DNA from 4 places in the Diaphorobacter sp. C33 genome. Region 3 is predicted to be linked to each of the others. Evidence: predicted binding sites of a transcription regulator. Region 3 holds the regulator's gene; each other region holds the start of a gene.
What was found. Region 3 encodes LexA, which represses DNA repair genes until DNA is damaged. Its sites were predicted from a motif close to ACTGTATNNNNATACAGT; they were not measured.
Positions count from the first base shown of each region.

Region 1: the regulator LexA is predicted to act here: its motif matches at 2,132-2,149, upstream of imuA (translesion DNA synthesis-associated protein ImuA).
Region 2: the regulator LexA is predicted to act here: its motif matches at 3,595-3,612, upstream of QY917_RS03465 (VRR-NUC domain-containing protein).
Region 4: the regulator LexA is predicted to act here: its motif matches at 1,127-1,144, upstream of recA (recombinase RecA).

Region 1 covers NZ_CP129980.1:1,226,694-1,232,211, forward strand. The annotation lists gene QY917_RS05865 (DNA polymerase Y family protein) at 1-1,381, opposite strand, end outside; gene imuA (translesion DNA synthesis-associated protein ImuA) at 1,347-2,114, opposite strand; gene QY917_RS05875 (HD-GYP domain-containing protein) at 2,230-3,543, opposite strand; gene QY917_RS05880 (3-oxoacid CoA-transferase subunit B) at 3,696-4,334, opposite strand; gene QY917_RS05885 (CoA transferase subunit A) at 4,338-5,045, opposite strand; gene QY917_RS05890 (PAS and helix-turn-helix domain-containing protein) at 5,128-5,518, shown strand, end outside.
Region 2 covers NZ_CP129980.1:718,898-724,415, reverse strand. The annotation lists gene QY917_RS03470 (ATP-dependent DNA helicase) at 1-1,905, opposite strand, end outside; gene QY917_RS03465 (VRR-NUC domain-containing protein) at 1,902-3,587, opposite strand; gene QY917_RS03460 (response regulator) at 3,697-4,374, shown strand; gene QY917_RS03455 (ATP-binding protein) at 4,371-5,518, shown strand, end outside.
Region 3 covers NZ_CP129980.1:853,689-859,206, reverse strand. The annotation lists gene QY917_RS04080 (asparaginase) at 1-863, opposite strand, end outside; gene lexA (transcriptional repressor LexA) at 946-1,620, shown strand; gene QY917_RS04070 (hypothetical protein) at 1,782-2,183, shown strand; gene QY917_RS04065 (pyridoxamine 5'-phosphate oxidase family protein) at 2,305-2,805, shown strand; gene hrpA (ATP-dependent RNA helicase HrpA) at 3,038-5,518, opposite strand, start outside.
Region 4 covers NZ_CP129980.1:2,776,536-2,782,053, forward strand. The annotation lists gene QY917_RS13100 (response regulator transcription factor) at 1-519, opposite strand, end outside; gene QY917_RS13105 (MarR family winged helix-turn-helix transcriptional regulator) at 569-1,063, opposite strand; gene recA (recombinase RecA) at 1,213-2,334, shown strand; gene recX (recombination regulator RecX) at 2,416-2,871, shown strand; gene QY917_RS13120 (DUF1631 family protein) at 3,106-5,460, opposite strand.

The sequences.
Region 1 (5,518 bases), 370 kb from region 3:
CGCCCGTCGCCCGGTCGCGGAAGATCCAGACGGTGCCCGCCACCACGTTGTGGGCGATGAAATAGTCGCGCCGCACCAGGGCCGAGCCACCATCCTGCGCGCCATTGTGTGCACTGACCTGCACATCGCTCTCGTCGTCGTTCAGATCCGCTGCGGCCTCCCACCAGCCGGTTTCCACGCGCTGCGGCCCGTCCAGCAAGCGCAGCGGCTGGCCGTGCAGGCAAGGCCGGCTGCCGCGCAGGGCCAGCGGCCGCGCAGGCCGCACGAGCCAGGGCGGAAGCAAGGGCGCGAGGGTGCAGTCCTGTGCGGGCGCCGGCGGCGCGGCGCGGGCCGCCAGGGCCGGGTGCCACTGTTGCATGCATTCGGGACGGTGGTCTGCCTGGGACCGCGGCACCCGCAGACTGTCCGCGCCCAGGCGGGCCGAGAGGCGCTCGACGAACTGGTGCCAGGGCTCGCCCTGCCCCGCCTCCGCGTCGCCTGGCTGGGGCGGCAGCAGGTCCGCGCTGGCCTGTGGCATGGGCGCGGTTTGCAGGCTGCGCAGCGCCAGCCGGCTCACGGGCGCGGCCAGGCGCTGGTGCGCCAGGCGCTCGGCCAGCAGGCGGCGCAGGTGTGCCATGCCCTGCAGCGGCTCGGCCGTGCGCAGCGTGAGGCTCTGCCAGGGGGGCAGGTCCACGCCGTCGATGCGGCGCAGGTCATGGCGCCAGGCCAGCTCCAGCGCCTGCACGCCCTGGTGGCGCGCGCGCAGCCAGCCCTGCAGTGCATCCAGCAGGCGCTGGCCGGCCCACAGCAGCGCGGGGGCCGATTCGGCCAGCGCGGGCAGTTCGAGCTCCAGCGCGAACTGCTCGGGCAGCGTGATCCAGTCCAGGCCATGCGGTGCGTCGCCCCATGCGCGGTCCAGCGCCGCCAGGGGTTCGGCGCCGAAGCGCCGCGCCACCCCGGCGCGCGGCAGCGCACGCACGGCGCCCCAGGTGCGGCAGCCCAGCTGCTGCAGCGCCTGGGCATGCGGGCGCAGCGCCGAGAGGGTGGCAACCGGCAGATCGTGCGGCAGCCGCCGCGGCACGGGCCGGCCCTGGCGCTGCAGGCGCAGCAGGGCCAGGGCTTGCAGCGCCGTGGGCGCACTGGCCCAGAGAGACCCGCCCTCCAGGGTTTCGGGCCCGGGGGGCGCGTGGTCACGCAGCAGGCTTTGCAGAGCGGCGCGCCCGCCCCACAGGCGTTCGGTACCGCTCACCTCCAGCAGCAGCGCTTCGTCCACAAGGGCCACGCGCGGCGTGAAGCGCAGCGCCCACCAGCCCTGCGCGGCAGGCGGCAGACCGATCACGGACCCGGTGGCGGGCCCGGTCGTGGCCTCAATGGGTGGCAAGTGCCAGGCAAGCCAATGCATCCTCCACCTCCTGCGGTGTGTGGCCCCCCATGCCCCAGGCGGCCGCCTGCACCTGGCGGCGCCATTGGGCCTGTGCCTGCAGCGCCGCGGCCAGTACCGGCGTGCGTGCGGGCAGTGCCACGGGCTGCGCCAGCGGCGGGCCGCGCCGCTTGACGACATGGACGTGCAGCTCCTCGCCCTGCGGTTGCAGCCACAGGCGCAGCGGCGCGGGCGATGCCTGCGCGCGCGAGCGCTCGGGACGCATCACCCACAGCAGCTGGCGGTGCTGCGCGGCCGCCAGCTGCAGCCGCCGCAGCACGGCGGCAGGCACCTGTGGCAGCCAGGCCAGCACGGCGCGCACGTCGCGGCAACGCAGCGCCTGCTCGCAAGCCCATGCCGCGGCCATGTCCGCACGCGGGCTGGGCGGGTGAATGCAGCACAGCCGGTCGGCGGCAACCCCCAGGGGTTGCAGCGCCGGCAGGAAGGGCTCCAGCGGCGGCGTGACCAGTACCGCGCGTCCCGGGCCTTGCGCCAGGTGCGCGGCCAGGGCCGGCATCACCAGGGTCCACTCGGGATGGGCCTGGGGAGGCAGCAGCAACTCGCTCATGCACCCCAACGGCCACCCCCCACCGGGCAGTTGCGCATCCAGCGGCGCATGGCCCGTGGCCAGCGCCGGCTGCGGCGCGTGCGCCCAGGCATCGCCCTGCCAGACGCCGGGCAGCGCGTTCAGGGAAGAGGAAAGAAAAGCCGCCATGCGAACCGCCGATGAATACTGTTCAAATATACAGTAATCATCGGCGGTTGGTGGCTCCAACCCGGCCGGCGTCAGGGCCTAGCGTCTGATCCGGCGGTGCGTCAGGGAGCGAATTTCAGCGCTGCGCCAAGCGCACTGCACAGGCATCGCGCCACTGCACGACCGCACGGTCGCCCGCCTGCGGGCTGTGCTCCAGCGTGAGCCAGCGGCTGTGGGTGGCGTCCACGATGCCCTGCAGCTGCCACAGGGCTTCCCGCCCCAACAGAGCCAGTTCGGCCAAGCCTTGTTCATCGCCCTGCAGGTATTGCAGGGCCTCTGCCTGCTGCTGGGGATGGGAGCCGGCCTCGAACAGGGTTTTTTGCAGCGCGGAAAGCCGCTGCTCCACGAAGGCGCAGGCCTCGGATTCCGCCGCCTCTGGCGGCAGCCCGGCGCGGCGGGTGTCCCAGTCGCCGAAGGCCGTGGACAGCTGTTCAATGAGCCGCTCCACATCTGCCGGCGTGACCTGTACATCGGTCTGCACGGCGCGTATCTGCAGCACGGGCAGCAGACAGGCGATGAGCGCTGCGGGGAACTTGCGGTGGTTCAGGCGCAGCGTGAGCGACAGGCGCTGGGCCGCGGCCTCGTTGGCGTATTTCTCGAAGAAGGCGGCCACCACCTCGGCCACCATCAGGATCTGCCCCATGAGCGAGATCTGGTCTCCCTGCAGGCCGCGCGGATAACCGCTGCCATCCATGCATTCATGGTGTTCCAGCACGGCCTGCTCCACCACGCGCGGGAACATGTTCTGCCCCCGGATGATCAACATGGCCGTGATGGGGTGCGCCATGAGCTGCTGGCGCCCGACGGCCGTCATCTTGTTGGCCGGGTCGTGCCAGACGGGGTCCATGTGCAGCACGCCGATGTCGTGCAGCAGCGCCGCCGTCGCCAGAGGCACGCATTCGCGGTCGCTCCAGCCGCTCTTGATGCCCAGGTACACGGCCGCCAGCATCATGCGCACGCTGTGCTCGAACAGCACCGGATGCTGCTCGCGCATGACGGTGAGCTTGAAGGCCAGGGACGGCGGCAGCAGCAAGGCGCGCACGGGCGCGAGCAGCTTCTCGGCGGTCATGCCCTCCAGCGTGTGCACCAGCAGATAGGCCAGCGTGTCGTGCTCGCACTGCGACGCGGCCAGTTGCACGATGGACTGCACGCTGACCATGTCGTCCATGGCCAGATGCTCGTCGATGCTGCCGCGCAGCTTGTGCTTGACCAAGCGGTCGTAGAGCCGGCTGTCCACGCGCGCGCCCTTGTCTACCAGCTTGATGCCCCGGTCGGTGTAAAGCGCTTCCTGCGTGACCACGGTGCGGCGATCGGCCATGTCGGTGATGGCACGCAGGTAATGGCTGTCTCCGTCGGCAAAAGCCGCCGGGCTGAGGTCGGGTGCGTTCATGCGCAGACGAAATGTTAAAAAATGTCACGCGCACTATACGGCGCTTTGCCTTGCGCAAAAAGACAAAAAAGCCGGGTGATCCCACCCGGCCCGTAGTTTTGGCCCCGCGCCCCCGCCGTGCATGCGCATGGCGGCCTGGCGGATGCCTGTCCTCAGCGCAGCAGCGGCACGCCGGTCTTGGACTGGATGTCCTCGAAGCTCACACCCGGCGCCAACTCCACCAGTTTCAGGCCTTCGGGGGTGACGTCCATCACGCCCAGGTCGGTGATGATGCGGTCCACCACGCCCACGCCCGTCAGCGGCAGCGTGCAGGCCGGCAGGATCTTCAGGTCGGTGGTGCCGTCCTTCTTGCGCGCCACATGCTCCATGAGCACGATCACGCGCTTGACACCGGCCACCAGGTCCATGGCGCCGCCCATGCCCTTGACCATCTTGCCGGGGATCATCCAGTTGGCCAGGTCGCCCTTCTCGCTGACCTGCATGGCGCCCAGGATGGACAGGTTGATCTTGCCGCCGCGGATCATCGCGAACGACTGGTCCGAACTGAAGATGGACGAACCGGGGATGGTGGTGACGGTCTGCTTGCCGGCGTTGATGAGGTCGGCATCCACCTTGTCCTCGGTGGGAAAGGCACCGATGCCCAGCATGCCGTTCTCCGACTGCAGCCACACCTCTTTGTCGCCGGTGAAGTTGGCCACCAGCGTGGGAATGCCTATCCCTAAGTTGACGTAAAAGCCGTCTTCGAGTTCTTGCGCGGCGCGGGCCGCCATCTGGTCTTGGGTCCACGGCATGGTTCAGGCTCCTGCTTTCTCGGTGATGGTGCGCTTCTCGATGCGCTTCTCGGGGTTCGGGTTGTGCACGATGCGGTGCACGTAGATGCCGGGAAGGTGGATCTGGTCGGGGTCCAGCGCGCCGGTCTCCACCACCTCCTCCACCTCGACGATGCACAGCTTGCCCGCCATGGCGGCGGCCGGGTTGAAGTTGCGTGCCGTCAGGCGGAACTGCAGATTGCCCGACTTGTCGGCCCGCTGGGCCTTGACCAGCGAAACCTGCGGCACCAGCGAGCGTTCCATCACGTAGGTCTCGCCGTCGAACTCGCGCAGCTCCTTGCCCTCGGCCACGATGGTGCCCACGCCGGTTTTGGTGAAGAAGGCCGGGATGCCCGCGCCGCCGGCGCGCAGCTTCTCGGCCAGCGTGCCCTGCGGGGTGAACTCCAGCTCCAGCTCGCCCGCGAGGTACTGGCGCTCGAACTCCTTGTTCTCGCCCACGTAGGAGCTGATCATCTTCTTGATCTGGCGCGTCTCCAGCAGCTTGCCCAAGCCGAAGCCGTCAACGCCCGCGTTGTTGGAAATCACCGTGAGGTCCTTCACGCCGCTGGCCTGCAGCGCATCGATCAAGGCCTCTGGAATGCCGCACAGGCCGAAACCGCCAACGGCCATCAGCTGGCCATCGGCCACGACGCCCTTGAGCGCTTCGGCCGCCGAGGGGTAAAGCTTGTTCACTACAGTCTCCTGGTTTGCTGGGTGGATGCGCTACGATACTACGTAGTTTTCTAAGTAGTTTTCCCTAAAGACTTGCACCACTATGAATGTTGCCGACTACCGCCTGGCCTTCGAGATGGCACCCGTGGGCCTGGTGATTTCGCGCAACCGCACCATGGTGGATTGCAACCGCCATGTGTGCGAGATGTTCGGCGCCTCGCGCGAACTGCTCATCGGCCAGTCGTTCCAGATCCTCTACCCCAGCCCGGACGAATATGAGCGGCTGGGCGCACGCATGGCGCCCATCCTGAACGCACGCGGCCACTATGCCGACAACCGCATCATGAAGCGCGCCAACGGCGAAACCTTCTGGTGCCACGTGTCCGGTCGCGCGCTGGATCGCAACGATCCGCACGCCTCGGGCATCTGGAGCTTCGAGGACCTGAGCGCGCAGCGCCCTGTGCGCGCCGAGTTGACGGCGCGCGAACGCGAGG
Region 2 (5,518 bases), 130 kb from region 3:
GAGCGTGCCCGAGAACAGCACCGTGGCCTGCGCCGCCGCGTGGCGCGCGGCCAGGTGCGGCGCGGGCATGACGTTGCGGATGCACAGCGTGGTGGCGGGTGTGCGGGCCCGGCCGCTGCGGCTGCGCGGTGGCGTGGCGGTGCGCTGCAGGTCGAACAGCGCATGCGGGCCGAACTGCTCGGCCAGGGCCTGGAAGTGCAGCAGCGACCAATAGAACGCCAGCACCGCGTCGCCCGGCGGCAGGGGTTGGTCAGCCTGGGCCTCTGCCATGGCGCCCACGGCGCGCTGCACCGCGCCCAGCAGCGCGGGCGGCACGGTGGCGTGGGCCTGGTAGCTGGGCGTGGCGGCGATGGGGAGCGCGGGTGCGGTGGCGCCGGCGTGCGATGCGCCGGGTGCGCCTGGCGTGCCAGCGTCTTCTGCGGCCTGGCCCACGGTCTTGCCCAGCGCATTCCACTGGCGGTGCAGCGCGTCGAGCGCCTTCTTCACGGGGCCGGTGGCGGCCTGGCGTGCGGCGGCTAGCTCGAAGGGCGAGAGCGGCGCGGTGTACATGCTGCGTGCGCGCTCCAGCAGGTTGTGGGCCTCGTCCACCAGCACGGCCACGCGCCAGCCCTGCTGCTGCGTGAGGGCGTAGAGCATGGCGGCGCTGTCGTAGTAGTAGTGGTAGTCGGCCACCACCACGTCGGCCCAGCGCACCAGCTCTTGCGACAGGTAGTAGGGGCAGATGCCGTGCTGCAGCGCCACGCTGCGCACGGCGGGCGCATCCCACGGGGCGGGCTGTTGCACGGCGGCGGCGCGGGCGGCGGGCAGCCGGTCAAAGAAGCCACGCGCCAGCGGGCAGGCATCGCCATGGCAGGCGCTGCCGGGGTGTTCGCAGGTTTTGTCGCGCGCGTGCAGGTCCAGCACGCGCAGCGGCGTGCCGGGCGCGTGGGGTGCCAGTGCCCCCTGCAACTGGGCCAGCGCGTGCAGCGCCAGGCCGTGGCCCGTGCCCTTGGCGGTGAGGAAAAACAGCTTGTCCAGCCCGCTGGGTGCGCGGGGCGCGCTCTCTTTTTTGATGACTTCCGTATCCCCGCTGGCCACCGCATCGGCGGCGGCGCCGGATGCGGCAGCGGCCGGAGCCGGCCCGCCCTGCCCTGGCGCGGCTATCGCCGGGGGCACCATCGCCGGGGGCGCCATAGCCGGGGGCGCCATCGCCTTGAGCAGCGGGAACAGCGTGCCCAGGGTCTTGCCGATGCCGGTGGGCGCCTGGGCCAGCAGGCAACGCCCGGCGGGTGCGCTGGCACCCTCTGCGTTGGGGTGTGCGGTGCGGTACACGGCCACGGCCAGATCGCGCTGCCCGGCGCGAAACGCGGGCAGCGGAAAGCGCAGCCGCGCCAGGGCGGCGTTGCGCTGCTGGCGGTGCGCGGCCTCGCTGTGCGCCCAGGCCAGGTAGCGCTGGCACTGCGTGGCAAAGAACGCCTGCAGCGCGGCGGCGGTGTGTTCCTGCACCAGCACGGTCTCGGCATGGGTGGTGGCATGCACGTAGACCAGCGCGAGCTTGAGCCCCGCCAGCCCGCGCGCCTGGCACAGCAGGTGGCCGTACACCTGGGCCTGGGCCCAGTGCAGCGCGCAGTGGTGGGGGCGCACGCTGTCCAGCGTGCCACGGTAGGTCTTGATTTCTTCGAGCTGGCCCAGCGCCGCGTTCCAGCCATCGGCACGGCCGCGCACCATCAGGTGGTCATAGCTGCCGCTCAGCGGCACCTCGGCCTCGTAGCCTGCGCCGCGGCGCTGCTGCACCGCACGGTGGCCCTCCATGCCTTCGAGCGCGCTGGGGGCGGGGGTGAAGCGCAGGTCCAGGTCACCCGTGCGGGCCGTGAACTCGCACAGCGCGCGCACGGCCACCACGTGGGGGCGCGGGGCGGCCGTCATGCCGCGCCGCACCACTGCACGTGGCACACCTGCACCGGAATGCCCTGCGCCACGCAATAATCCAGCCAGCGGGTCTGGTTGTCCTGCAGCTTGTCGCCGGGGGCCTTCACCTCCACCAGCGCATAGCGCTCGGCCCCGGGCGGGCGGCCGGGCCAGAAGCGCACCAGGTCGGGCAGGCCGGTGCGGTTGGCCTGCACGTCGCACAGCAGCCGGGCAAACAGCCGCTCCAGGTGCGCGGGCGGAATGCAGTCCAGCGCCAGCGCCAGCAGCTCGGCGCTCAACGCGCCCCAGGCCACGAAGGGCGACTGGGTGCCGTGCTTCTCTTCAAAGCGCTGCACGATGGTGGCGCGGTAGCGGCCGTCGTGCAGTTCGGCCAGGCAGGCGTTGAACAGGGCCTGGCGGCGCGCCACGAAGTCGGGCGCGGCCAGGTCGGCCGGCCCGCTCTGGAAGGGGTGGAAGAACGCGCCGGGCAGCGGCGCAAAGATGGCCGGCCAGCACAGCAGGCCGAACAGCGCGTTGACGAGCGTGTTCTCCACATAAAACACCGGCGCCTCCGCGCAGTGCCAGTGCGCGCGCAGCGCGTGCTCCACCGACTGGGGCGGCGTGGGCGCGGGCAGTTCCACGTCCATGCGCAGCGCGGCCACGGCCGGGGCCAGTGCCGGCCGGCGCGGCCCGCCGCCCTGCCCCAGGCTGCGGCGCAGACGCGGCAGCATGCGCGCCACGCGCTGGTGTTCTTCTTCACTTTCAGGAGCATCCAGCGCTTGATGAGCAAGGGCTAGGGCCTGATCGGAGCATTGCATGCGCTCCAGCACGCGGATCTGGCGGTGGCGCGCACCGGGGGCGCGGCTGGCGGCGTAGGCCTGCACGGCCAGCGGCCAGTCGTGCGCGCGCTCGCAGGCCTGGCCCACGCGCAGCAGGACCCGCGCGCGGCGCTGCTCCAGCCATGGCGTGGCGCTGTGCGCGGCGGCCAGGGCCTGCAGCAGCGCAGCGGCATCGGCGCCCTCCGCGTCCAGCGCCTGGCGGCAGGCGCTGAGGGCAAGGTAGGTGTCCACATCGGCTGGGCTCTGGAACGGGCGCGAGGCGGCGTCCAGCGGCACGGCCTCGTAGCGGAACACGCCCAGGTCGGCCAGCACGAACTCCGCCCAGCTCTGGTGCAGGTTGCCGAAGAACATGAGCCGCAGGCGCTCGCAGCGCGCGCCCACCGTCACGTGCCAAACGGGCTCGTCGGCGTGCGGGTGCCAGGCGGCGTAGGGCTGCCGCAGGTCAGCGCGGTCGGCCAGGGCCTGCAGCATTTCGGCCTTGCGCATGGTGGGGTGCAGCGCAGTGCCCTGCAAAATCTGTAGCAGCTCGCGCTTGGTGTGCAAGGCGAACAGCTCCAAAAGACCCAGGGGCGCATCGGCGCACAGCCAGCCCCGCGACAGCAGCGGCGCGGCGGCGTCGCGCGTGTCGGGAATCTCGTCATAGGCCAGCTTGCTCGCGCGAAACCACGGCCCGCGCCGCATCACCATGCGCACCAGCAGGGCCTGTGCGGCCTGGGGCAGTTGCCGAAAGTCGGTGAGGAACTGCAGGTCGTCCACACCGAGCAGGTCGCCATAGCGCGTGTGCAGCCAGTCCAGCGCACGCTGGAAGTTGTGCAGGTAGTAAAAGCGGTGCGGTGCGGGCGCAAGGCCGGGCTGCGGCATACAAAAGACTGTGCGTTTATACAGTCAATGATACCGGCGCAGCGGGTGCGCCGTTAATGTGGGGATAACGCGCCGTTCCTAGAATGCGGGCTTTTGCCAAGCGGGCCGCATGCACATCCTGATCGTCGAAGACAACGCGCTGGTGGCCAGCGGCATCCAGGCCGGGCTGGAGCTGCACGGCTTCACCAGCGACACCGCGGGCAGCGTGGCGCAGGCGCAGGCCCACATGACCAGCCGCCAGTTCGATGCCTGCGTGCTGGACTTAGGCCTGCCCGATGGCGACGGCATCAGCCTGCTGCGCCAGTGGCGCGCCAAGGGGTTGGCGCTGCCGGTGCTGATCCTTACCGCGCGCAGCACCATCGAGGACAAGGTGGCCGGCTTTCAGACCGGCACCGACGACTACCTGACCAAACCCTTCGACCTGCAGGAGCTGGTGCTGCGCCTGCGCGCCCTGCTGCGCCGCGCGGGCGGGCGCACCAGCGACCTGCTGGCGCTGGGCGACTGCCAGGTCAACATGGCCACCGGCGAAGTCACGCGCAACGGCGTGGCGATAGACATCTCGCGCCGCGAATGGGCGCTGCTGCAGGCCCTGCTGCAGGCGCACGGGCGCGTGCTGAGCGCGGCGCAGCTACATGACAGCCTGTACGGCCTGGACCAGGACGTGGGCAGCAACACCGTGAACGTGCACGTGCACCATCTGCGCAAGAAGCTGGGCGCCGATGTGATCGACACCGTGCGCGGCCTGGGCTTTCGGCTGGGCACGCGGTACTGCGGCGGTGCGGCATGACGCCACGTCCTATGCAAAGCCTGCGGGTTCGGCTGGTGCTGGGCCTGAGCCTGACCATTTGCCTGGTCTGGAGCGGCGTGGCGATCTGGCAGTTCATCAACATGCAGCGCGAGCTGCGCACGCTGCTGGACGACCGCCTCATCGCATCGGCCCGGATGGTGGTGGGCATCGTGCAGCAGTTCCAGCAGGCCGAGCTGGCGGCAGCGCCGCGCGCCAGCAACGATGCGCTGCTGTCGGTCATTGGCCGCGATGGCGTGGCCTGCGAGGTGAGCCTGGTGCGCAGCGAAGTGGACATCCTGCCCATCGCGCGCACCAACAACATCCCGGACATGGCCTCTGCCGGCAGCGCGGGCTTTGGCCAGATCACCAAGGGCGGCAAGCAGTGGCGCACCTATGTGCTGGAGGACAAGGGCGTGCGCGTGGCCACCGCCGACCGGCTGGATGTGCGCGACCAATTGGTGCAGACCTTCGTGCGCACGCTGGTGCTGCCCTTCGTGCTGGCGCTTGCCGTCATCCTGCTGCTGACCTGGTGGATGGGCACGCGCAGCCTGCGCCCGCTGCAGCGCCTGCGCGAGGAGCTGGTGCAGCGCCCACCCCACGACCCCACGCCCGTGCAGTCGGGCCGCGACGTCAAGGAACTGGCCCCGCTGGTGGACAGCCTGAACCAGTTGCTGGCGCGCATGGACGCCAGCATGGAACACGAGCGCCGCTGGACCGCCGACGCGGCGCATGAGCTGCGCACGCCGCTCACCGCCATCAAGACCCATGTGCAGGTGGCGCAGCTGACACTTGCCGCGGGCAACAACAACGCCAGCCCCGACAAGGCCGCCAACGCACTGCGCCAAGCGGGCGAAGGCATCGACCACATGCACGCCACGCTGGAGCAACTGCTGCAGCTTGCACGCGTGGAAAGCGCCAGCGCGGGAGAGGCGCGCGCCACCGTGGGCACCGGCATCGCGCAGGCCTTCCGCCTGGCCTGCAGCCAGTCCCTGCAGCGTGCCGAGAACGAGGGCATTCAGTTGCCCTCCCCACCGCTGGACGCGACAGAAATACCCGCCGACCCGGCAGCCTGGCAGGCAATACAGCTACCGCTGCCCCCCGCGCTGCTGGCCTGCGCCATCACCAACCTGATCGACAACGCGCT
Region 3 (5,518 bases):
CCCTGCGGGCAGCGCGAAGCCACGCGCACCTGCACCCCGGCCGCCACGGCACGCGCGAGCGCGGCCTCCAGCGCATGGTGCAGCGTGCCATTGCCGGTGGCGGCCACCACGATGCCGCGCACGCCCTTCTCCACCAGCCAGTCCACCAACGCGCCATCCGCGCTGGCGTGGCTGAGGACGATTTCCACGCGTGGCCAGGCTGCATCTGGCAGGATCGGCACCAGCGCGCCATGCGCGGGCTGTTCCACCTGCGGCGCAAGGCCGCGGGCCCAGCGCACGCGCCCCGCTTCCATCCATCCCAGAGGCCCAGCATCGCCGGAGTCGAACGCGTCCAGCCGCAGCGGGTGCACCTTGCTCACCTCGCGTGCCCCGTGCACCACGCCAGCGGCCGCCATCAGAACCCCCCGCGCTGAGGGATCGGCCGCCAGCGTGACGGCATCCAGCAGGTTCTGCGGCCCGTCCGGCGCGAGCGCCGTGGCCGGACGCATGGCACAGGTCAGTACCACCGGCTTGGCGGTGGTATCGAGCAGGTTGTGCAGCAGCCAGGCGGTTTCCTCCAGCGTATCCGTGCCGTGGGTGATGACGACGCCGGCCACGGCCGGGTCGGCCAGGTGTGCGGCGCAACGACCGGCCAGGCGCGCCCACACGTCAAAGCCCATGTCCTTGCTGTCCAGTTGCACCACCTGTTCAGCCACCAGCGCGCCGCCCGCGGCCTGCACCAGCCCGGGCACCGCGGCCAGCAATTGCTCCACGCCGATCTGCCCGGCCGTGTAGCCCACGTTCGCACCTTGCACCGCGGAAGAGCCCGCAATCGTGCCGCCGGTGCCCATAACGACGATTTTTCTTGCAGCTGCCACTTGCATCCCTCCAAAAACTGTTCAAAAATACAGATACTGGATTAAAAAACAGTAACCCACTCAACCACCGACCGCATTGGATCGCACCATGCTCGACAGTCCCAAGCTCACCGCCCGCCAGCAGCAGATCCTGGACCTGATCCAGACCGCCATCGCGCGCACCGGCGCCCCGCCCACCCGCGCCGAGATCGCGGCAGAGCTGGGTTTCAAGTCCGCCAACGCGGCCGAGGAGCACCTGCAGGCGCTGGCCCGCAAGGGCGTGATCGAACTGGTCAGCGGCACCTCGCGCGGCATCCGCCTGCGCGGCGAAACCGTGCGCAACATCAATGCGGCGCGCGGCGCCCAGTTCAACCTGCCGATACCCGGCCTGTCGCAGCTCACGCTGCCGCTGGTGGGCCGCGTGGCGGCCGGCTCGCCCATTCTCGCCCAGGAGCATGTGGACCAGACCTATACGGTGGAAGGCAGCCTGTTTGCGCACAAGCCCGACTACCTGCTCAAGGTGCGCGGCATGTCCATGCGCGACGCGGGCATCATGGACGGCGACCTGCTCGCCGTACAGGCAACGCGCGAGGCACGCAACGGGCAAATCATCGTGGCGCGCCTGGGCGATGACGTCACAGTCAAGCGCCTGCGCCGCACAGGCAGCGCCATCGAACTGCTGCCCGAGAACCCCGACTACCCGGTGATCCGCGTCGAGCCGGGCGAACCTTTCGAGATCGAAGGGCTGGCCGTGGGCCTGATACGCAACACCATGCTCATGTAGTCCGTTGAATGCAGCGCCACCGCAGGTGGCGGGCGTCTGGCAGGCGGTAGCCCGGGCATGCCCCGTAGCTGCGGCATGCCAACCCTGCGGATGCGCGCTTGACGTCCTTGGCAATCCTGCCTGTGTTCCACCTTCATGCCCTGGCATGCCGGAGTCTTCACATGGGATTTGCCCTCTTTGCCTTTGCCACCCTTTCCCGCCCCTTGCGCCGCCTGCGCCGATGGGGACTGGCCGCACGCCATATGTCGCGCGGCGCGGCACCCTCTGCCTGCACCACGCACGGACGCACCGATGCACTCCAGGGAGCGACGCCCAACGCCGGCCCTCCCGATAGCCCCGCCGTGGCAGGCATGGCGCAAGAAATTCCGGCCCGCCACCGCGCCTTTGCCATGCCTGCCGCGGATGCGGCCACGCAGCACACAGGTCTGCGGCCTGCGATCTCCACCCGTTCGCTCCCCCTGCGCGTGATCCTGCGCCATGACACCGACGACGCCTGCAAGCTCGTGATTTCCGGCCGCATGGCCGATGTGTGCGCGGAACTGGAGCGCCTGGCCCTGCGCTGACCGCGGGGCACTGCCGCGACCGCTTCTGACACTTTTCGAAGGCGTCGCGGCCACAGCGCGTTCATCGCAGGCCCGTTTCTACAATGCACGGCACTTGCAACTTCCCGCCCCCAAGCACGCCATGACCCACGAGTCCCGCCTGGGCCGCTTGCTGCAGCAACTGCTGTGGGGCCGGCGCACGGCCGCGCTGGCAACGCTGCAAACCCTGCCCGGCGCGGAATCGGTGCCATTCACAACGCCGGCGGTGTCGTTCGTTCCGTATGCCATCGACTCTACGGCCCAGGTGCTGGTATTGCATGTCAGCGCCCTCGCCGCCCATACTCGCAACCTGCGGCAATCGCCCGCGGTTTCTCTCCTGATCACGGCGCCCGAGGACGCGGCCCAGCCCGTGCATGCGCTGGAGCGCGTTGCCATCCAAGGACAAGCCGTACTGCTTGCGCCCGAGGCAGCCGCCAGCGCGCGCGCCGCCTACCTGCGGCGCTTCCCTGAGGCAGCGCCCATGACGGCGCTGGGCGACTTCCAGTTCGTGCAGATCATCCCTTCGGTGGGCCGCCACGTGGCAGGGTTTGGCGCGGCGCGGGATTTATCTGCCGAGGAGCTGAAGGCGCTGCTCACGTCTTGACGCTGGGGCGATCGGCGCCGCCAGCAGTTGGATGGCAAGGGCCGTTCCGCCCGGACGAGCGCTGGCGGCCGCTAGCCCGGTGCCCGGGAAGGCCACACCGGTCGCGGCCAGGGCCGGCTGGGTGACGGGTTGGCGGACGCTCGCCGTGCGCGCCAAAGCATGAACGGCCCCGCCCACGGCAGCCGGTGGCGGCACACCTGTCCTGCAGGCTTGCCCCGCGCGAGAGCCGCTCTCAAGACACCAGTTGCGACCAGACCTTGTCCAGCCGCTTGCCGCTGACCGGATACGGCGTGCGCAACTCCTGCGCGAAGAAGCTCACGCGCAGTTCCTCCAGCATCCAGCGGTACTCCTGCATACGGGCATCCACCTGGCCCTTGCGCTCGGCCACCAGGCGCCAATAGCGCTGCTCCAGCGGCTGCAGTTCCTTGAGCTTGGCGGCATCGCGTGCCGGGTCGGCGCGGTACTTGTCCAGGCGCGTGGCGATGGCCTTGAGGTAGCGCGCGTAGTGCTGCAGCTGCGCCCAGGGCGCGGCGGCGATGAACTGCTTGGGCATCAGGCGCTGCAGCTGCTGTGACGCGTCGGCCGTGGCCTCGGGAGCATTCTTGGTGTCTTTGATCTTGCGCTGCGTGGCGGCGTATTCGATGAGGATGGCCGCCGCCATGCGCGCCACCTCGTTGGCGATCAGCGTGAGGCGCCCGCGCCCATCCTGCACGCGCTGCTTGAACTGAGCCTCGTTGCTGGGCAGCGGCTCTTGCAGGAAGGCGCGGTCGATGGCCACGTCGATGATCTGCGCGCGCAGCTCCTCCTGCGTGCCCAGCGGCATGAAGGCCACGGCCATTTTCTGCAGATCGGGGATGTTCTTTTCCAGGTACTTGAGCGCGTCCTTGATCTGCAGCGCAAACAGCCGTCGCAGGCCCACGCGGTGGCGCGCGGCGGCGACTTCGGGTTCGTCGAACACCTCGATGCCCACCGCATCGCCGTGGTCGATGAGCGCGGGGAAACCGATCAGCGTCTGGCTGCCCTTGGCGATTTCCATCAGCTCGGGCAGTTCGCCAAAGCTCCAATCCTCGTAGCGGGCATCGGCCTTGCGGGCCGCGGGCGCGCCGACGAGTGGTTCTTTTTTGATAGCTGCTGGCGCTCGATTTTCCTTGGCTTCAGATGGTTTTCCACCGGAGTCTGGCTTCTGGTGAGCGCCACCAGCTATCTTTAATGAAGCAAGCGCCTGGAACGCCCCACGTGCCTTGCTCCCCCACTCCGCCTTGAGCGCGCCCAGGTTGCGTCCCTGGCCGAGCTGGCGGCCGTGCTCATCCGTTACGCGGAAGTTCATGAACAGGTGCGGGCTGAGCATGTCCAGCTTGAAGTCCGCGCGCTTCACGTCGAGCGAGGTCTCGTCGCGCACTTGCTTGAGCAGCGTGTCGATCAAGCTGCCCTGGGCCCAACGCTCTTCCTCGGTGAACAGCGACGCCAGCCGCGCAGCACTTTCCGGCAGCGGCACGAAGCGGCTGCGCGGGCGCTGCGGCAGGCTCTTGAGCAGCGCCTGGATCTTGTCCTTGAGCATGCCGGGCACCAGCCATTCCGCACGCTCCTCGCTCACCTGGTTCAGCACGAACAGCGGCACCGTGACGGTGACCCCATCGCGCGCGTCACCGGGGCTGTGCAGGTAGCTGGCCGTGCAGTCCACGCCGCCCAGCTTCACCGTCTTGGGAAAGTTGTCGGTGGTGATGCCCGCGGCCTCATGGCGCATCAGCTCGTCGCGCTTGAGAAGCAGCAGGCCGGCGTTCTCCTTGCCGGCACTGCGGAACCACTTGTCGAACGTGGCGCCGCTGTACACGTCTTTGGGAATCTGCTGGTCGTAGAAGGCGAAGATGAGTTCGTCGTCCACCAGCACGTCCTGGCGGCGGCTCTTGTGCTCCAGCTCCTGCACCTTGCGCACCAGCTTGAGGTTAGCGCCCAAGAACGGCCAATGCGTCTCCCACTCGCCCTCGACCAGCGCCTGGCGAATGAACAGGTTGCGCGCCTCGTACGGATCCACGCGGCCATAGCTCACGCGGCGGCCGTTGTAGACCACCAGGCCGTAAAGCGTGGCGCGCTCGAGCGCGACCACGTCGGCCTGTTTCTTGGACCAATGCGGGTCCAGCAGCTGCTTCTTGAGCAGATGGCCGCCCACCTCTTCCAGCCATTGCGGTTCGATCGCCGCGATACCGCGTCCGTACAGGCGCGAGGTCTCGACCTGCTCGGCTGCGACGATCCAGCGGCCAGGCTTCTTGGACAGGTGCGCGCCCGGGTGCGGGTGGAACTTGATGCCGTGCGCGCCCAGGTAGGCCTCGCTCTCCTCGGCCTTGTAACCAATGTTGCCCAGCAGGCCCGACAGCATGGACAGGTGCACGGCCTCGTAGCCCGCGGGCTCGGTGTTCACCTGCCACTGGTGCTCCCGCACCACGGTGAGCAGCTGCGAATGGATGTCGCGCCACTCGCGCACGCGGCGGATGTTGATGTAGTTCTGGCGCAGCAACTGCTCCCACTGCCGGTTGCTGAGCTTGTGGGTGGCCTCCTCCGCATCGGCGGGGTGGAACTGTGCGAGGCGCTCCTCGCCTGCGGCCTCCGCTTGCGCGCCGCTGCTGCGCTGTGCGACGGGCAGGAAGGCCGTGTTGCGCGCTTGGGCCGCGGGGGCGGTCTGGGCCGCCATCTCCTTGCGCGTCTTGGCGACGATCTT
Region 4 (5,518 bases), 1.8 Mb from region 3:
CTCCTTGCTCACCAGGCGGCCGGCGCGCTGCAGCAGCACCTCCAGCAGGCCCAGCTCGCGCGCGGACAGCTCCACCATCTTGCCGTCGATGGTGGCCACGCGGCCCGCTTGGTCGTACACCAGGGGCCCGTGGCGGATGGCGCTGCTGGTGCCGCCCATGCCGCGGCGCGTGAGTGCGCGCACGCGCGCCTCCAGCTCCGACAGCGCGAACGGTTTGGCCATGTAGTCGTCGGCGCCCAGGTCCAGGCCCTTCACGCGCTCGTCCACGCTGTCGGCCGCCGTGAGGATCAGCACCGGCAGCGCCGAGCCGCGCCCGCGCAGGCGCTTGAGCACCTCCAGGCCGTGCATCTTGGGCAGACCCAGGTCGAGGATCAGCAGGTCGAACTCGTTGTTGGTCAGGAGCGCGGTATCGACCTCGGTGCCGCTGGCCACATGGTCCACCACGGCGCCCGAGCCGCGCAGCGTGCGCAGCAGCCCGTCGGCAAGCACCTGGTCGTCTTCGGCGATGAGGATGCGCATGGGGTGTCTCTCCTGGTTGTCGTGCGCCGGCCTGCGCTCTATCTGAATTCTAGGCCGCCGTGCCCTCGCCGCCGGCATAGGCCTCCAGACCCAGCGCAACCACCGTGGCCACGTCCTGCCCCACCTCGGCGCGGAACTCGCCCTCGGCCTGCGCCACCGCCGCGCGAAACGCCTGCAGCCACGCCAGTCCCGTGGGCGTGAAGCGCACCAGGCGCGCACGCGCATCGCGCGGATCGGGCTCGCGCGTGACCAGACCCCAGGCCGCGCACTGCTCCACCAGCGCGGCCATGGACTGCTTGGCCATGCCCGCGCGCTCGGCCAGGTCGGTGAGGCGGTCCCCCTGCAGCGACAGATGCCGCGTGATGTGGATGTGCGCGGCGCTCACCTGGTCGCGCGCCGCGAGGTTGGACAGCGCCAGCGGCACCTGCACGTCGCGCGCCATGAGCTGCAGCACGCGCGCATCGAAGCGCCGCATGGCATGGCCCAGCAGGCGGCCCAGGTGGGTCTGGCGCCAGCGGTCGTCGAGGCTGGGGGGAGCGGTCATCCGCACATTGTCAGCCAAACTGACCAAAAATTGATTGGATAACGCATCAACCGCCCATAAACTACTGTTCAAGCATCCAGCCTGTCATTGGAAACAGTTTCCAGGCAGGCACACGATTTCACCGTGACCCCGACCCGAAGGAGCATTCCATGGACGCCACCGTCAAAGGCAACGCAACCGCCGTCAACAGCGAAAAGGCCAAGGCCCTGCAAGCCGCCCTCGCGCAGATCGAAAAGCAGTTCGGCAAGGGCACCATCATGCGCCTGGGCGAGGGCGAGGCCATTGAGGACATCCAGGTGGTCTCCACCGGCTCGCTGGGCCTGGACATCGCCCTGGGCGTGGGCGGCCTGCCGCGCGGCCGCGTGATCGAGATCTACGGACCGGAAAGCTCGGGCAAGACCACGCTCACGCTTCAGGTCATCGCCGAGATGCAGAAGCAAGGCGGCCAGTGCGCTTTCGTGGATGCCGAGCATGCGCTGGATGTGCAGTACGCCAGCAAGCTCGGCGTTCAGCTCACCGACCTGCTCATCAGCCAGCCGGACACGGGCGAGCAGGCGCTGGAGATCGTGGACAGCCTGGTGCGCTCGGGCGCCGTGGACCTGATCGTGGTGGACTCGGTCGCCGCGCTCACGCCCAAGGCCGAAATCGAGGGCGAGATGGGCGACGCCCTGCCCGGCCTGCAGGCACGCCTGATGAGCCAGGCACTGCGCAAGCTCACCGCCACCATCAAGAAGACCAACTGCATGGTCATCTTCATCAACCAGATCCGCATGAAGATCGGCGTGATGTTCGGCAGCCCCGAGACCACCACCGGCGGCAACGCGCTGAAGTTCTACGCCTCGGTACGCCTGGACATCCGCCGCACCGGCACCATCAAGAAGGGCGACGAGGCCATTGGTAACGAGACCAAGGTGAAGGTGGTGAAGAACAAGGTCTCGCCCCCGTTCAAGACGGCCGAGTTCGACATCCTGTTCGGCGAGGGCATCTCGCGCGAGGGCGAGATCATCGACATGGGCGTGAACGCGCGCATCCTGGAAAAGAGTGGCGCCTGGTATGCCTACAACGGCGAGAAAATCGGCCAGGGCCGCGACAACGCCCGCGAGTTCCTGCGCGAGAACCCCGGCCTGGCCGTGGAGATCGAGAACAAGGTGCGCGAAAGTCTGGGCATCGCGCTGCTGCCCACGGGCCACGCCAGCCCGGCGGCCGATCTGCCCGAAGACAAGCCTGCGCGCGGCAAGAAGGCCGACAAGACGGGCGAGATCGAAGCGTAACCACGCACCGGAGTTCTTGAACGAAATCTGCCTCCAGCGCTTGACCATCAAGCGCTGGAAGCTCTTTTTTCAATAGCATTCATGGGATTCACCGCCCTCTCCCTCAAGGGCCGTGCGCTGCGCCTGCTTGCCCAGCGCGAGCATTCGCGCAGCGAACTGCAGGCCAAGCTGGCGCGCCACGTGCAGGAGGGCGACGATCTGCCAGCGCTGCTGGACGAGCTGCAGGCGCGCGACTTCATCAATGCAGAGCGCGTGGCCGAGTCCGTGGTGCACCGCCGCGCGGAGCGCTTCGGCACCCAGCGCGTGCTGCAGGAGCTGCGGCGCAAGGGGCTGGACGAGGATTTGGTGCGCAGCACCGCCGCCCAGCTGGCGGGCACCGAACTGCAGCGCGCCCGGGCCGTGTGGCGCCAGCGCTTTGGCGACCAGCCCGCCGACACGCCGCAGGAGCGTGCGCGCCAGATGCGCTTTCTGGCCACGCGTGGCTTCGCCGCCGACGTGGTGCGCCGCGTGGTGCGGGGTGGTGATGAATGGGAATAGAACGGGGCTTGGCGCGCTTCTGTCCAGCGGCAAAAGCTATGTCATCCATAGCAGCTGTCGACGCGCAGTCCGCCACCGGTCGCACCCCGCAACGCCGCGCCGTCGTGCAATGCCAAACCGCGCAATACGCGCGATGGCTTTAGCGCCGCAATGGACCTGCCAGAGGCTTGAGGCCCGCGGCGCGGCTGTGCGCAGCCGGCCCCCGTTGTGCGCGTTGGGCCGCTGCGCGACCGCTCAACCCAGCAGGCGCTCCGGGTTGGCGTCCAGCTTGATGAGCGCATCGCGCGTGGCGCGCAGCGTGAGGCTCTCCTCCTCCTGCGCTACCAGCAGGCCCGCCTGCAGGTAGGCCCCCAGCCGGCGCAGCTGGATGAGGTAGCTGCCGCCATCGCGCGTGGCAAACAGGTGCAGCTGCTTGCGCTGGCTGTGCCAGGCGTATTGCACCTGCGTGGACGCGCCGTTGTGGTCCAGCGTGAACCAGGTGCCCAGCGGCAGCTGCTGCGCCCAGGCCACCATGTCGTCCTGCACAGGCGCGCCGTTGTCGGCGATGACGTGGATGGACGAGGCGTCGATCCCCAGCAGCATCTCGATGTTGTCCGCACTCAGCGGCATGTCGCCCAGCGCCTCGTCGCCGATGTAGTCCTCCAGGTTCGCCAGGCGTTTGGCCATGGCATCGATGTGCGCCTGCGGGATCGAGGCCGTCTTGGAGAGGAAAGCGTCGGCCAGCGTGTCGGTGATTCCCTTGATCTGTGCATCCTGCTCGGGCCCCGCCACGCCGATCAGCGCCAGCCCCTGGCGCAGGCTCTGCAGCAGCGCCGGCAGGTTCTGGATGACCAGCGCACGGTCGGCCCGGTTGGGCTTGGCACCCGCCGCCCACACCAGGTCGGCCGCGGCGCGCTTGAAGGCGGCGGTACTGGCATGCTGGGCCCCGTCGCGCACGGCCGACATCGCCAGCACCTCGGCCCATGTCTTGAACAAGAACTCGCGGATCTCGTCGCGCACCGGCATGTCCTTGAGCAGCGCGCGCAGTTCGATGGTGTACTGGATCGCCAGCGTCTCGCGCTGCTCCACCTGCTGGGCCACGCTGACGATGCGCGAGGTGCCCTGCTTCTCGGTGAGGAATTTGGCGAGGAATTTCTCGAACTCGTCGTGCACCAGCTGGAACACGCGCTGGCCGGTCTCGGGGTACTGCTCGATCACCTGCACGATGCGGCGGATCTCGGCCTCCAGCGCGCTGCCATTGATGGAGCTGGCGTCAAAGCCCAGCACGCAGGCGCCCATGCGGTCGATGAGCTGGCGCGCGGGGTGCGTGAGGTTGCTGAAGAACTCGGGCTCGGCCAGCGCCACGCGCAGCACCGGCACCTGCAGGCGTGCAAACCACACGCGCACCGAGGGCGGGATGCGGTCTTCGCTCAGGATGCTCTGGAACATCAGCGCCACCACCTCGATGATGGCCTTCTCGCTGGCGGTACTGGCCTTCTTCTTGAACTCCACGGACCGCTCGCGCACGGCGCTCGCCACGCGGACCACGGCCTGTGGGCTGTAGTCCTCGACCAGCGTGGCCACGTCGCTGTAGTAGCTGTCGGCCGAGACGCGGTGCGCCGCCAGCGCATGGGCCAGCGCCGCGGACGCGGGGGGTGCCTTGACCATGTCGTAGCCCGTGGTGGGCTGCGTGAGCAAGCGCCGCAGCTGCATCATCACGCCCTGGGCGCGCTGGCGCGCGCGCACCAGCGGGCTGCCCATGCCGGCCATCGCCGGCTGTCCGCGCATGCCGGGGGGCGGAGGCATGAAGGCCGACGCCGCCTGGCGCGTGGGGGCAAATTCCGTGGGCCGCCCCAGCGCGGCGCGCGACTGCTGCAATGCCTGCGAGGCCAGCCCCACGGGACCGGACGCGGGCGGCGGCTCGCCGGGGCTGCCGGTGTTGGGGCCGGCGGCCGCGCGGCGCACGCGGGCGCGCAGGTCGTCCTGCGCCACGACGCCTTGTTCGTCGTACAGCTTCACGAGGGCCTGGTACTGCGCCAGCGCCAGCGCCGCCAGTTCGCGCTGCAGCGGGTCGATCACCATCTGCAAATGGTCGCGCTGCAGGCCCACCTCCAACCACTGCTCGACCAGATGCAGGCACAGGGTTTCGGGGCGCAGGATATCGGTGCCGGCCAGCTCGCGGCCTTCCAGATGCTGTGTGCGCTGCCGCGCGGCATCGAAGGGAGCGGCCACATGCTCGGTAAGGGTCAGCGCCATGCGCGAGGCGATGATCTTGTTCTCCAACACATCGTCGCCCAGCAGTTCAAGCCCATCGAACGCCTTGGACGCGTTGAGGGTGCCGCGCCCCGTGACGGGCGGGGGCGCCAGGCTTTCACGCCAGGCCCGGCCCAGGTGTTCCACCCAGGTCTTGCGGTGGGCCTGATGGCCCATCCAGGCATCGCGCCGCAACTGCATGTCGCGCTGCGTGGCGGTCTGCCCCATCAACTCGGTCAGGAAGTCATGGACTGTTCTGTCCAGCGCCGACAAGCCGGCGCACAGCCCCTCCACGAAACGCTGGCGGGCCAGGTGGGCCAGCCGTCGGTGGGCAGTGGAAGTGGGCGAAAAATCCATAGGGCTCCGATATTAGCCCCAGCCGCTGTCGCGCCCCGGCCTTTGCATCGGCACGCGG